3 regions of the Promicromonospora sp. NPDC059942 genome follow, and region 2 is predicted to be linked to each of the others. Evidence: riboswitches for the same ligand, from Rfam matches in the RefSeq annotation. Region 2 holds a riboswitch; each other region holds the start of a gene.
What was found. Region 2 has a riboswitch for thiamine pyrophosphate ahead of ACFV9Q_RS21535 (thiamine ABC transporter substrate binding subunit). Riboswitches for the same ligand answer to the same signal wherever they lie in the genome.
Positions count from the first base shown of each region.

Region 1: linked by a shared signal. The riboswitch ahead of ACFV9Q_RS03415 (YkoF family thiamine/hydroxymethylpyrimidine-binding protein) and the one ahead of ACFV9Q_RS21535 (thiamine ABC transporter substrate binding subunit) in region 2 are both predicted to bind thiamine pyrophosphate.
Region 3: linked by a shared signal. The riboswitch ahead of thiM (hydroxyethylthiazole kinase) and the one ahead of ACFV9Q_RS21535 (thiamine ABC transporter substrate binding subunit) in region 2 are both predicted to bind thiamine pyrophosphate.

Region 1 covers NZ_JBHWLR010000002.1:196,522-200,760, reverse strand. Annotated here, with positions in the region: gene ACFV9Q_RS03425 (ATP-binding cassette domain-containing protein) at 1-820, opposite strand, end outside; gene ACFV9Q_RS03420 (ECF transporter S component) at 810-1,436, opposite strand; gene ACFV9Q_RS03415 (YkoF family thiamine/hydroxymethylpyrimidine-binding protein) at 1,433-2,089, opposite strand; TPP riboswitch at 2,148-2,256, opposite strand; gene ACFV9Q_RS03410 (ABC transporter substrate-binding protein) at 2,417-3,520, shown strand; gene ACFV9Q_RS03405 (ABC transporter permease) at 3,517-4,239, shown strand, end outside.
Region 2 covers NZ_JBHWLR010000015.1:7,748-11,986, reverse strand. Annotated here, with positions in the region: gene ACFV9Q_RS21545 (ABC transporter ATP-binding protein) at 1-261, opposite strand, end outside; gene ACFV9Q_RS21540 (ABC transporter permease) at 261-1,940, opposite strand; gene ACFV9Q_RS21535 (thiamine ABC transporter substrate binding subunit) at 2,030-3,103, opposite strand; TPP riboswitch at 3,099-3,204, opposite strand; gene ACFV9Q_RS21530 (DUF4235 domain-containing protein) at 3,242-3,523, shown strand; gene moaC (cyclic pyranopterin monophosphate synthase MoaC) at 3,544-4,014, shown strand; gene ACFV9Q_RS21520 (sulfate/molybdate ABC transporter ATP-binding protein) at 4,047-4,239, opposite strand, start outside.
Region 3 covers NZ_JBHWLR010000009.1:159,384-163,622, forward strand. Annotated here, with positions in the region: gene ACFV9Q_RS16425 (aldo/keto reductase) at 1-393, opposite strand, end outside; gene ACFV9Q_RS16430 (TetR/AcrR family transcriptional regulator) at 519-1,127, shown strand; gene ACFV9Q_RS16435 (GNAT family N-acetyltransferase) at 1,124-1,720, shown strand; TPP riboswitch at 1,775-1,872, shown strand; gene thiM (hydroxyethylthiazole kinase) at 1,862-2,695, shown strand; gene thiE (thiamine phosphate synthase) at 2,692-3,396, shown strand; gene thiD (bifunctional hydroxymethylpyrimidine kinase/phosphomethylpyrimidine kinase) at 3,552-4,239, shown strand, end outside.

The DNA of each region.
Region 1 (4,239 bases), on a different contig from region 2:
GGAGCTCCAGGTCCAGCGGGAGCCAGCAGCCCTCGCCCACGAGCTCGCGCAGCACGGGCACCGTGAGGTCGCCGACGGCGACGTCGTGCCGGACGCGCCCGTCGCTGCCGAGCACGATCCAGCGCTCCGGGAGCGCCTCGACCCCGGCATCGCCCGCGAGCTCGTCGAGGCGGTGCTCCACGAGCACCCAGGCGGCGCCGGTCTCCCGCCGCACCACGTCGAGGGCGCGCCGCACGGCGTCGATCCCGTCGGCGTCGAGCATGGAGGTCGGCTCGTCGAGCAGCAGCAGGCGCGGCGACGGCGCGATGGCCGCCGCGAGCGCCACGCGCTGCAGCTCGCCGCCGGACAGCTCCGCCGTCGCCCGTCCGGCGAGGCCCGAAGCCCCGGCCCGGTCGAGCGCGGTGCGCACGGCCGGCCCGATGAGGCCGGGGTCGACCGCGAGGTTCTCCAGCGGGAACGCGACCTCGTCGAGCACGTCGGGGAGGCAGACGCCGGACTCGGGGTCCTGCCCGACGACGCCCACGACGTCGGCCAGCCCCGCGATCCCCGCGCCGGCGACCGGCCGGCCCACCACGTGCACGACGCCGTCCACCTGCGCGTGCACGGCGTGCGGGACCGCGCCGTGCAGCATCCGCAGCAGCGTCGACTTGCCGGAGCCCGACGGGCCGAGCACGAGCACGCCCTGCCCGGCCTCGATCCGCAGGTCGACGGGGCCCACACCGTCGCCGGTGCCGTAGACCGCCTCCAGGCCGGCGGCCTCGACGACGGTCGCCCCGACGACGGCGGCCCCGACGACGGCGGCGGTGACGTCAGCGCTCACGGCGCGCCACGGGCCCGCGCAGGGCGGCGTCCGCCCGGCCGATCGCGAACTCGTCGAGCACCCCGGTGCCGTGCAGGCGGTCGACGATCACCTTGGCGAGCAGGCCGCCCAGCACGAGACCGGAGACGAGCTGCATGCCGAGGCGCAGCGCCAGGATGTCCTGCCCGTACCAGCCGAACCGGAACGCGGACCACACGAACACCAGCCCCGCGCCGAGCAGGCCCGAGAGTGCATACACGCCCCACCCGAACCGGCGGTAGCGGGTCAGCGCGAACGGGAGCTCGCTGCCGGCGCCCTGGATCGCGGCGGCCACCAGCAGGAGCGGCCCGACCGGGGAGCCCAGGAACACGACCTCGACGACGGACGCGATCACCTCGGCGATGATCCCCACGAACGGCTTGCGGATGATCGCGACGGCGATCGGCGCCACCAGGAGCCAGCCGCCCAGCAGCACGTGCTGCGCCAGGTCGCCGGCCGGTCCCATCGCCACCGCGAGCCCGTTCCACGCCTGCACGAGCGCCCAGTACAGGAACCCGAACACCACGCCCAGCATCACCATGAGCACGATGTCGCGCAGCGGCAGCCGCGCGCGGCGGCGCTCCGACGTCCCGCTCATCGGGCGCCGCCCGCGTGGCTCGGGCTGTTCACCGAGAGGGTGAGGTGGCTGGTGACGTGCTGCACCGTGCGGCCGGCCAGGACCCAGCCGGCGAAGGCGCTGGCGAGCACCCGTCCGGCGTCGCCCTCCAGGCGGGTGACGAAGTGCTGCGAGCCGCGGAACGTCCCGTTCTCCTTGGCCAGGTCGATCGCGGCGTAGATGTCGCGCATGTGGTCCGGCGTGACGTCCGCGCGGACGTCGTCGGCCAGCGGGTACAGCGCCCACTCCGCCGTGACGAAGCGGCCGGTGTCGCGGCCCTGCGGCACCTCGGTGACGCGCGGGCCGGCCCCGCCGGGCAGCTCGCAGGCCACCTCGCCCGGGCAGCCCCGGGACAGGTGCACGGTGATCGCCGCGTGCCTGCCCGACGCCGCGATCCCGGCCGTCAGGTCGGTCACGTACCGCAGCAGGTCGGCCTCGGCGCCGCCCACGTAGGTGCTCACGTCGCCGGTCTCGACGACCAGCCCCGTGGTGTCGGCCTGCCGCAGCGCGCCCAGGATCACGTCGACGTAGTCGTCCGACATCACCGCCGCGGTGATCCGCGCGCCGACGCCGAAGCGCATCGGGTCACCGCGCAGCTCGGCGGTGTCGTCGGTCGTGGTGGCGTGGTCTGCCATCGGGGTGCTCCCTGTCCGTCGGATCTCCGTCGGCACAGGAGGACGGGGACCCTACGGCCCCACGTCCTGAGTCGCTTCCTGCGCCGGCATGATCCGGGTCAGGTTCAACGGTCGGAGTTCGAGTACTCCCTCTCAGCCCGGCATACCGGACTCCCGTGCACTGCGCCCACCGTAACAGCACGCATCGCACCACCTGGACATTCCGCCCGGGCGCCCCCAAGTGTCCGCATAGTGAGAGCAATCGCCCAGGCTCTGGTCAAGCCCGGGACGCGCACCTATACCTCGCGGTCGTCAGGAGACACCCGGCCCCGACGATCGGACGCCCTCATGCCCCTCCGCACACCCGCCAGAGCGGCCTCGCGCCGCCCGACGAACCACCGCACCGCCGCCGCTGCCGTCGCCCTCTTGCTCCTCGCCTCCGGCTGCGCCGTCGGCGCGCAGGCCGACGACGACGGCGCTGGCAACCTCTCCCCCGACGCCGCGCTGCCCACCGAGGTGCCCGCGGGCACCACGCTCGCAATCGGCGACCCCACGACGCAGAAGGCCTTCGAGCTCGCCGGCGACGCGATCGACTCGGACTTCGACTTCGAGATCGAGTGGGCCAACATCTCCGGCGGCCCGCAGACCATCGAGGCGTTCAACGCGGGGGTGCTGGACATCGGCGCGGTCGCCGAGATCCCGCCGATCCACGCGGCCTGGACCGGGCTCGACGTGCAGATCTACGCCTCGCAGTACCGGGAGGACTGGGCGGAGCACCCCGTCTACGAGCTCGCCGGCGCTCCCGGCGTCGAGCTGGCGGACCTGTCCGACCTGCGCGGCAAGCGGATCGCGTTCAGCCCCGGGCAGGCCCAGGGCGCGCTCGTCCTGAAGTCCCTGCGGGAGGCGGGGCTCGGTCAGGACGACGTCGAGCTGGTCGAGCTGCCGTCCACGGGCGACGTGTATCCCACGGCGCTGGCCGCCGGTGAGGTCGACGTCGCCCCGGTCGGCGGCACCGCGCTGCTGCGCTACCTCGACAAGTACGCGACCGACGGCGCGACGTCCCTGCGCCACGGCCTGCGGGACGACCCGAGCCACCTCTACGGCCCGACCGACGTGGTGCGCGACCCCGCCAAGGCGGCCGCGCTGCGCCAGTACGTCACCGCCTGGGCCCAGGCACGGGTCTGGATCTACGAGCACCCCGAGATCTGGAAGGAGAAGTACTACGTCGAGGACCAGGGGCTGACCGAGGACGACGCGCAGTACCTCATCGACACCGCGGCCCGGCCCGAGGTCCCGGCGGACCTCACCGACGGGATCGAGCGCACCCAGGACACGATCGACCTGCTCGCCGGTGAGCTCGACCGGCCGGAGCTGCGCGCCGCCGACCTCTTCGACGAGCGGTTCGGTCCCGTCGCCGGCGAGGCCGCCGAGCAGGCGTGGAGCACGTCGTGACCGCCGTCGTCCAGGCCCGGCCGGCCGCCGCCGCCGGGCGGCCGGCGACCGCGCCGGGGGCCGACGTCCGCCCGGGGATCCGCCGCCTCGGCCTGCGCAAGCCGGTGCCGCTGGCCGCCGGCTCCGGCATCGCGCTGCTCCTGGCGGTCTGGGCCGCAGGCTCGGCCACCGGGCTCATCGACCCGCGGGTGCTCTCGGCCCCGTGGACCGTGGTGACCACCGCCGTCGACCTCGCGGTCGACGGCAACCTGCTGGAGAACCTGGGCGTCTCGCTGGCGCGGGCCGCCCAGGGCCTGCTCTGGGGAGTGCTGGTGGGGGTCGTCCTCGCCCTGCTCTCGGGACTGAGCCGCGTCGGTGAGGCCCTGCTCGACGGGCCGATCCAGGTCAAGCGCGCCGTCCCGAACCTCGCCCTGCTGCCGCTGCTCATCCTGTGGTTCGGGATCGGCGAGGAGATGAAGGTGATCACGATCGCCCTCGGCGTGTTCATCCCCGTCTACATCCACACCCACAACGGGCTGCGGTCGATCGACAAGCGGTACGTCGAGCTCGCCGAGACCCTCCGCCTGAGCCGCCGGCAGTTCGTCACGCGCGTGGTGCTGCCCGGCGCGCTGCCCGGGTTCCTGCTCGGCCTGCGCTTCGCGGTGACGGGCTCGCTGCTCGCGCTCGTCGTCGTCGAGCAGGTCAACGGCACCGCCGGCATCGGCTACATGATGGAGCTC
Region 2 (4,239 bases):
GTCCTGGAACATCAGCCCGAACCGGCGCCGGTGCACAGGCAGGCGGCCGACGTCCGCGCCGTCGTACAGCACCTGCCCGCCCGCCAGCGGCTCCAGCCCGGCCACGGCGCGCAGCAGGGACGACTTGCCGCACCCGCTCGGCCCCAGCAGCGCCAGCACCTCGCCGGGGGCCACGGTCAACGAGACGTCGTCCACCGCCGTCACGCCCGCCGTACCGGTCCCGTACCGCACCGAGACGTCCCGGATCTCCAGCCCCGCCATCAGAACTCTCCTCCCGCGCGGTCGTCGCGCAGTCGCTCCGCCACCATCATGACGGTCGCGGTCAGCGCGGCGAGCACCACGGACGCCGCGAGCGCCATCCCGTAGTTCTCGGCCCCGGGCCGCCCGATGAGGCGGTAGATCACGACGGGCAGGGTGGCGCCGTCGGGCCGCGCGAGGAACGACGTCGCGCCGAACTCGCCGAGCGAGACCGCGAACGCGAACCCGGTGGCCAGCCCGACCGACCGCAGGGCGATCGGCAGGTCAACGGTGCGCAGCACGCGCCCCGGCCCGGAGCCGAGCACCGCGGCGACCTCCCGCAGCCGGGGGTCGATCGCCCGGAGCACGGGCAGCACGGTGCGCACGACGAGCGGTACGGCGACGACGGCCTGCGCCACCGGCACGAGCAGCCCGGAGGTGCGCAGGTCCACGCCGAGCACGGGCTGGTCCATGGTGATGAGGAACCCGAACCCGACGGTCACGGCGGAGACGCCCAGCGGCAGCATGAACAGGCCGTCGAGCGTGCCGATGGCGCGGCGCGCGCCCACGGAACGGGGCCGCCGGGACACGACGAGCGCCACGAGACCGCCTACGACCAGGGCGATCAGGGTGGCGGACAGCGCGATCCGCAGCGACGTCGCGGTGGCCTCCCACACGGTGACGACGAGCGCGTTCCGCTCGCCGGTGGTGCCGAGCGCCAGGTAGTTCCCCGGGCCCCACGACCCGTCCGGCTCGCGGAACGAGCGGACGACCAGACCGGCGAGCGGCAGGGCGATGAGTACCGCGACGATCGCGGTGCCCGCGAGCGCCGCCCCCACGTCGGCGGGCGTGCGCCAGGACAGCGGGCGTGCCGAACGCCGCGCGGACACGAGGTGCAGCGCGGCCTCGCGCCGCCGGCGGGCGCGCGCGGACACGGCCAGGGCGGCGCTGATGACGACGAGCTGCAGGACCGACAGCACGGAGGCCGACCGCAGGTCCAGGAACTGCGTGGTACGGGTCCAGATCTCGGTCTCGATGGTGCCGTACCGCACGCCGCCGAGCACGAGCACCACCCCGAAGGCGGTGGCGCAGAACAGGAAGACGACGGAGGCCGCCGACGTGATCGCGGGCGCGAGCGACGGCAGCGTGACGGTCCGGAACACGCGGGCCGGACCGGCACCCAGCGATGCCGCGGCCTCCTCGGCCCGGGGGTCGAGCCGCTCCCAGAGCCCGCCCACGGTGCGCACCACCACGGACACGTTGAAGAAGACGAGCGCGACGACGATCCCGGCGAGCGACTCCTCCAGCCCGAGGAACCCGAGCGCGCCGCTCGGTGCGAACAGCGCGCGGAACGCGACGCCGACCACCACGGCGGGCAGCACGAACGGCACGGTCACCAGCCCGCGCGCGAGGCTGCGCCCGGGGAACGACCGCCGGTACAGGAGGTACGCGAGCGGCAGGCCGAGCAGCACGGAGAACGCCGTGCCGAGCACCGCCTGGGTGAGGGTGAGCCCCACGAGCCGCCACGTGCGCGGGCGGGTCAGCACCTCGACGAAACCGGTGAGGTCGAGCACGCCGTCGGGCACGAACCCGCGGACCACGAGCGCCGCCACCGGCCACGCGAAGAACACCGCGAGGAAGCCGAGGGGGACGGCGACCGCCACCCCCCAGAGCAGGGGCGCGGGCCGGAGCCCGTGCCTCATCAAGCTCCGCCTTTTGTGGGCTGAACCTGCGGCTCCACTCCGGGCGGGTGCCTCGTTCCTCGGCCCCCACCCTGCGTTGCGCCTCCGGCTCAGCCCACGACGGTCTCGGTCCACCGTTCGATCCACTCGTCGCGGTGCTCGCTCACGTCGGCCGGGTCCACCTCGAACGGGGCGTCGGCCTGGGGCGCGAACTTCCGCCAGTCGGCGGGCAGCTCCACGGCCGCGTCGGCCGGGTACATGTACATCGACTCGGGCAGGGCGGCCTGGACGTCGTGCGTGAGCAGGAAGTCGACCAGCTCCCGGGCGCCCTCGGGGTTGTCGGACCCGGCGAGCACGCCCGCGTACTCGACCTGCCGGAAGCAGGTCTCCAGCAGCGCACTCGTCGTCGACTCCGAGCCGTCCTCGCTCACCGTGAACGCGGGCGACGTCGCGTAGGAGAGCGCGAGCGGCCGCTCGCCGCCCTCGCCCGCCCCGGAGAAGTCGACGTAGTACGCGTCCTCCCACGAGTCGGCGACCTTGACGCCGTTGTCCACGAGCGAGGCCCAGTAGTCCTCGAACCCGTCCTCGCCGAACGCCCCGATCGTCGCCAGCAGGAACGCGAGCCCCGGGGACGACGTCGCCGGGTTGGTCACCACGAGCAGGTCCTTGTACTGCGGGTCGGCGAGGTCCTCCAGCGTCGTCGGCACCTCCAGGCCGGACTCCTCGAACCAGGCCTCGTCGGCGTTCACGCAGACGTCGCCCTGGTCGACGGGCGTGAGCGCCCCGCCGAGCTGCTCGGCACCCTCCGGGAGGTCCGCGGGCGTGTACTCCTCGACCACGCCGGCCTCCAGCGCGCGGGAGGCGAACGTGTTGTCGATGCCGAACACGGCGTCGCCGAGCGGGGCGTCCTTGGTCAGCACGAGCTGGTTCACCAGCGTGCCCGCGTCGCCCGCGGCGCTGACCTCGACCGTCGTGCCGGACTCCTGCTCGAACTGGTCGATCAGCTTCTCGTCGAGCGCCCAGGAGTCGTGGGTCACCAGGGTGACGGTCCCCGGGTCGCCGGTGCCGGACGCGTCGTCGCCCGATCCGGAGCCGCCGGAGCACCCGGCGAGCAGCAGGGCCACGGACAGCGCGGCCGCAGCAGTAGGGATGGTGCCCCCGTGGGCACCGGAAAGACGCGACATCGTGCCTCCGACTTCCTCCGCCGGTGTCAACCGGATCAGGTTCAAGGGTCTGCGGCTCTCCGCACTCTCAGCGCCATCGGGGCGCTCCCCTGTCGTTTCCATGCAGCCTAGTCGGCCGTCGAGGGCTACGGTGTAGAGATGGCCCAGATTGAGACGGAACAGACACTCGGCGAGAAGGTCGGCACCCTTGCCCTGACGATCGCGGCCGGCTGGGTCGCCCAGAAGGCCGTCAGCATGATCTGGAAGGGCGTGACCGGAAACGACGCGCCCAACAAGCCCGACGACCCGGAGCTGGACCTGCTGCAGGCGACCGTGTTCGCGGCCGTCGCCGCCGGCACCGCGGTCTTCGCCAAGCGCCTCGCCGCCAAGGGCGCGCACCGTGCGGCCCTGAGCATCGCCGCACGGCGCAGCGCCGTGTGAGGGCATGACACCCTGGTGCCGTGAGCTTCACGCACCTCGATGACCGCGGCCAGGCCCGCATGGTCGACGTCACCGCCAAGCAGCCGACCGTCCGCTCGGCGACCGCCTCGGGCCTCGTCCGTTGCGCCCCCGCCGTCGTCCAGGCGTTGCGCGAGGGCGCCGTGCCCAAGGGCGACGTGCTCGCGGTGGCGCGCGTCGCGGGCATCGCCGCGGCCAAGAAGACGCCCGACCTGCTGCCGCTGGCTCACGTGATCGGCGTGCACGGCGCGGCGGTGGACCTCGAGGTGACGGACGACGGCGTCGTCGTCACCGCGACCGTCCGCACGGCCGACCGCACCGGCGTCGAGATGGAGGCGCTCACCGCCGTCGCGGTCGCCGGCCTCGCCGTGATCGACATGGTGAAGGGCCTGGACAAGTCGGTCTCGCTCGCGGACGTGCGGCTGGAGCGCAAGACGGGCGGCAAGTCGGGCGACTGGGTGCGCGAGGCCTGATCGCTGTCCGCCGACTCGCCGGCGCCCGGACTTCACGGGGACGACGGCGCGCCCTCGGTCGGCGCGATCCACACGTCGTCGCCCACCGCTATCCCGCGCGCGTGCGTCCTGGTCAGGGTGATCAGCACGGCCTCGTCCTGCTCCGTGCGGACGGTGAGCCGCACCTCGAACCCGACGCGGAGCACCCGGGTGACCACGCCCGCCGTCGTCCCAGGCGTGCCCGGG
Region 3 (4,239 bases), on a different contig from region 2:
GTCCTCGACGTCGGTGTCCGGGTCGGGCCGGTGGATCTGGTACAGGTCGATGTGGTCGGTGCCCAGGCGGCGCAGCGAGTTCTCCACCTCGGCGATGATCCAGCGCCGCGAGTTGCCGCGGTGGTTGGGGTCGTCGCTCATGGGCAGGTGCACCTTGGTGGCCAGCACGACGTCGTCGCGGCGGCCCTTGAGTGCCTTGCCCACGATCTCCTCGGACTCGCCTCGGGAGTAGGCGTCGGCCGTGTCGATGAAGTTGATGCCGGCGTCGAGGGCCTTGTGGATGATCTTGACCGACTCGTCGTGGTCCGGGTTGCCGATCGCGCCGAACATCATCGCGCCGAGCGCGTAGGGGCTGACCTTGATGCCGGTCCGGCCGAGGCTGCGGTACTGCATGGGGCCCTCCTGGGGTCGAGAGGTCTGGTGGGCGTCGCCGCGGTGCCGTACTCTGGAGCTAAGCGGAACGCTCTTCCAGAACCATATGGAAAGCCGTTCCGGTTAGCAAGAGACCATGGAGAAAAGTGACCCAGCACACAGAGCAGCGGCCCCTGCGCCGCGACGCGCAGCGCAACATCGACGCGCTGCTCGACGCCGCCAAGCAGGTCTTCGGCACGTCGGGCGTCGACGCGCCCGCCAAGGAGATCGCCGACCTGGCCGGCGTCGGCGTCGGCACGCTCTACCGCCACTTCCCCAAGCGGTCCGACCTGGTCAAGGCCGTGTTCCAGGCCGAGGTCGACGCCACCGCCGACGCCGCGCCGAAACTCGCCGCCGAGCACCCGCCCGTCGTCGCGCTCGAGAAGTGGCTCCACCGCTACACCCAGTTCCTGGTGACCAAGCGCGGGCTCGCCTCGGCGCTGCACTCGGGCGACCCGGCGTTCGACGCGCTGCCCGCCTACTTCATCGGGCGGCTCGGCCCCGCCCTCGGCTCGCTGCTCGACGCCGCCGTCGCGGCCGGCGCCGTCCGCGCCGTCGTCAGCCCCCAGGACCTCCTGTACGCCGTGTCCAAGCTGTCGCTGCCCATGGAGGACGAGGAGCCGGACCACGGCCGGCGCATGCTCGACCTGCTCGTCGACGGGCTGCGGTACGGCGCGGGCCAGGACTCCGCAGGCCAGGGGGGCGACCGCGCGTGACGGAGGGCGGCCTCACCAGCAGCGAAGGTGCCCGGGACTACGGTCGCGGCCTGCTGCTCGGCCGCGCCGTCCGGCTGCGCCCCCTCGCCGAGGACGACCTGCCGCACCTGGACCGGTGGTGGCGGGAGACCGAGTGGCAGCCGCTGCAGCAGCCCACCGTGCGCCCGCGGCCCGCCGGGACGGCCGCCGACCTGTTCCGCGCGTGGAGCGCCAACACCGACCCGGGCGCGGTCGGCCTCAGCGTCGAGACCCTTGAGGACCGCCGCCTCGTCGGGCACGTCACCCTTCACGGGGCGACCCTTCCGCAGCGCACGGGCACCCTCGGCATCATCCTCGGACCCGAGCACACCGGGCACGGGTACGGGTCGGACGCCGTCCGCGTGCTGCTCCGGTATGCCTTCCAGGAGATGAACCTGCATCGCGTCGAGCTGAGCGTCTGGGGCTTCAACACCGACGCGCGACGCGCCTACGAACGGTGCGGGTTCGTGGTGGAGGGACGACGCCGGGAAGCCGTCTTCCACGCCGGCCGCTACCACGACGACGTCGTCATGGGCGTGCTCGCGAGCGAGTGGAACGCGACCGGCCCGAGCTAGCACCCCGCCCGCCGCGACGGTTTCGGGCGGACGTCGTCCGCGGCTAGGGTGGGCCCACTTGGCGCGGGGCGCCGGGCATCAGCCCGGCTGAGATGCACCCGTGGAACCTGATCTAGGTAGTGCTAGCGAAGGGAACGCCTCATGGGCTCCGTCCTGCCCGACGCCGTCGCGTCGGTCGTCACCGCGGTGCGCGACACCGCACCCCTGGTGCACTGCGTGACCAACGTCGTGGTCACCAACTTCACCGCCAACGTGCTGCTCGCCGCCGGCGCGGCACCGGCCATGGTCGCCGACCCCGAGGAGGCGCCCGTGCTCGCCGGCGTCGCCGGGGGCCTGCTCATCAACCTCGGCACCGTCGAGGGCGGCCAGGCCGACGGCATGCGCGCCGCCGTCGACGGCGCCACCGCCGCGGGCGTGCCCTGGGTGCTCGACCCCGTGGCCATCGGCGCGCTGCCGCTGCGCACCCGCCTCGCTGCCGAGCTCTTCGGGCGCGGCCCCGCCGTCGTCCGCGGCAACGCGTCCGAGATCCAGGCGCTCGCCGGCGGCGCCGGCGGCCGGGGCGTCGACTCCCTCGACACGCCCGACGGCGTGCGGGACGTCGCCCTGCGCCTGGCCCGGTCCTCCGGCGCCGTGATCGCCGTCAGCGGCGCGTCCGACCTGATCACCGACGGCGAGCGCGTCGTGCGCGTCCAGGCGGGCACGTCCCTGATGACGCGCGTGACCGGCGTCGGCTGCTCGCTCGGCGCGCTGGTCGCCGCGTGCTCCGCCGTCACCGAGGACCGCCTGCTCGCCGCGACCGCCGCGACCGCCTGGCTCTGCGTCGCCGCCGACCGCACCACATCGACCACACCCGGCAGCTTCGCCGTCGAGCTGGTCGACCGCGTGTTCGACGTCGACCCCGAGGCCGTCGGGTTCGGCGCCGGGCTGGTGAACGAGCCCGCCACCGGGCACGAGCCGGCGCGGGCCGAGGCGTGAGCGCCCGCGTCCGCCTCGACCCGTCCGTCTACCTCGTCACCGACACCCAGCAGTGCGGCGGCCCCGCCGGGGTCGTCGCCACCGTGGGCGCGGCGGTCGACGGCGGCGTGACCGCCGTCCAGCTCCGCGACCCGGGCGCGACCACCCGCGAGCTGGTGGACCTCGGCCGCACGCTGGTCGCCCTGCTGCGGCCGCTCGGGGTACCGCTCGTGGTCGACGACCGGGTGGACGTGGCGCTCGCGATCGACGCCGACGGCGCCCACGTGGGCCAGCGCGACCTCGACCCCGTCTCCGCGCGCCGGCTGCTGGGCCCGGACCGGCACCTCGGGCTGAGCGTCAGCACGCCCGAGGAGGCGCGGGCCGCGGGCGAGCTGCCGGCCGGCACCGTCGACCTGCTCGGCGTGGGCCCGGTGCGGCCCACCCTGACCAAGTCCGACGCGCGGCCGGCGATCGGCTTCGCCCGGCTCGGCGTCGTCACGGCCGCCGCGTCGCTGCCGTGCGTAGCGATCGGCGGGCTGCGGGCGGACGACGTCGACGCGCTGCACGACGCCGGTGCGGCCGGCAGCGCCGTCGTCTCCGCCGTCTGCGGCCGGGCCGACCCGGCCGCCGCGGCGCGGGAGCTCGCGCTGGCCTGGGCGGCGGCGCGGGCCGAGGATCGCTCCGGCGTGCGCTCGGGGGCGACGACGGGACAGGTCTCGTGAGCGCGTCCGCACGGGCCGCGGCGCAGGTCGGGAATGTTGCGCTCCCCACCGAAGCGGGTCCTGGCGACGTCGCCCGCCCCGGCGAAGCACGTCCCGCCGAGGCCGCCGCTCGCGATGCCGCCGCCCCGCGCGTCCGCCCGCCCGGCCATCCCGTCGTGGCGCTGACCATCGCGGGGTCGGACCCGTCCGGCGGCGCCGGGATCCAGGCCGACCTGAAGACCTTCGCGGCGCTCGGCGGCTACGGCTGCGCGGTGCTCACGGGGCTGACGGCGCAGTCCACGACCGGGGTGACGCGGGTGCACCCGGTGCCCGCCGACATGGTGCGCGCGCAGCTCGACACGCTGTTCGCCGACGTCGCCGTGGACGCGATCAAGATCGGCATGACCACTGACGCCGACGTCGCCCGGGCGGTCGCCGCGGCCCTGCGCGACCTGCGGGCCACCGGACGCGCGCCGTTCGTGGTGCTGGACCCGGTGATGGTCGCGACGTCGGGCGACCGGCTGCTCGCGCCCGACACCGAGGCGGTGCTCCGCGACGAGCTGCTCCCCCTCGCCGACCTCGTGACGCCGAACCTGCCCGAGGCCGCGGTGCTGCTGGGCGTCGACCCGGCTCGGGACGGCACCGAGGCGGCCGACCAGGCGCGGGCGCTGCGGGCACTCGGCACCGGGTTCGCGCTGGTCAAGGGCGGGCACCTCGACTCGGCGGAGTCGGTCGACCACCTGGCAGGCCCGGGGCTCGGTCCGAACGGTGTCGGCGGGGACGGCGTCGGCGGGGACGGCGTCGTCGCCCTGGTCGCGCCACGGATCCCCACGCGGAACACCCACGGCACGGGCTGCACGCTCA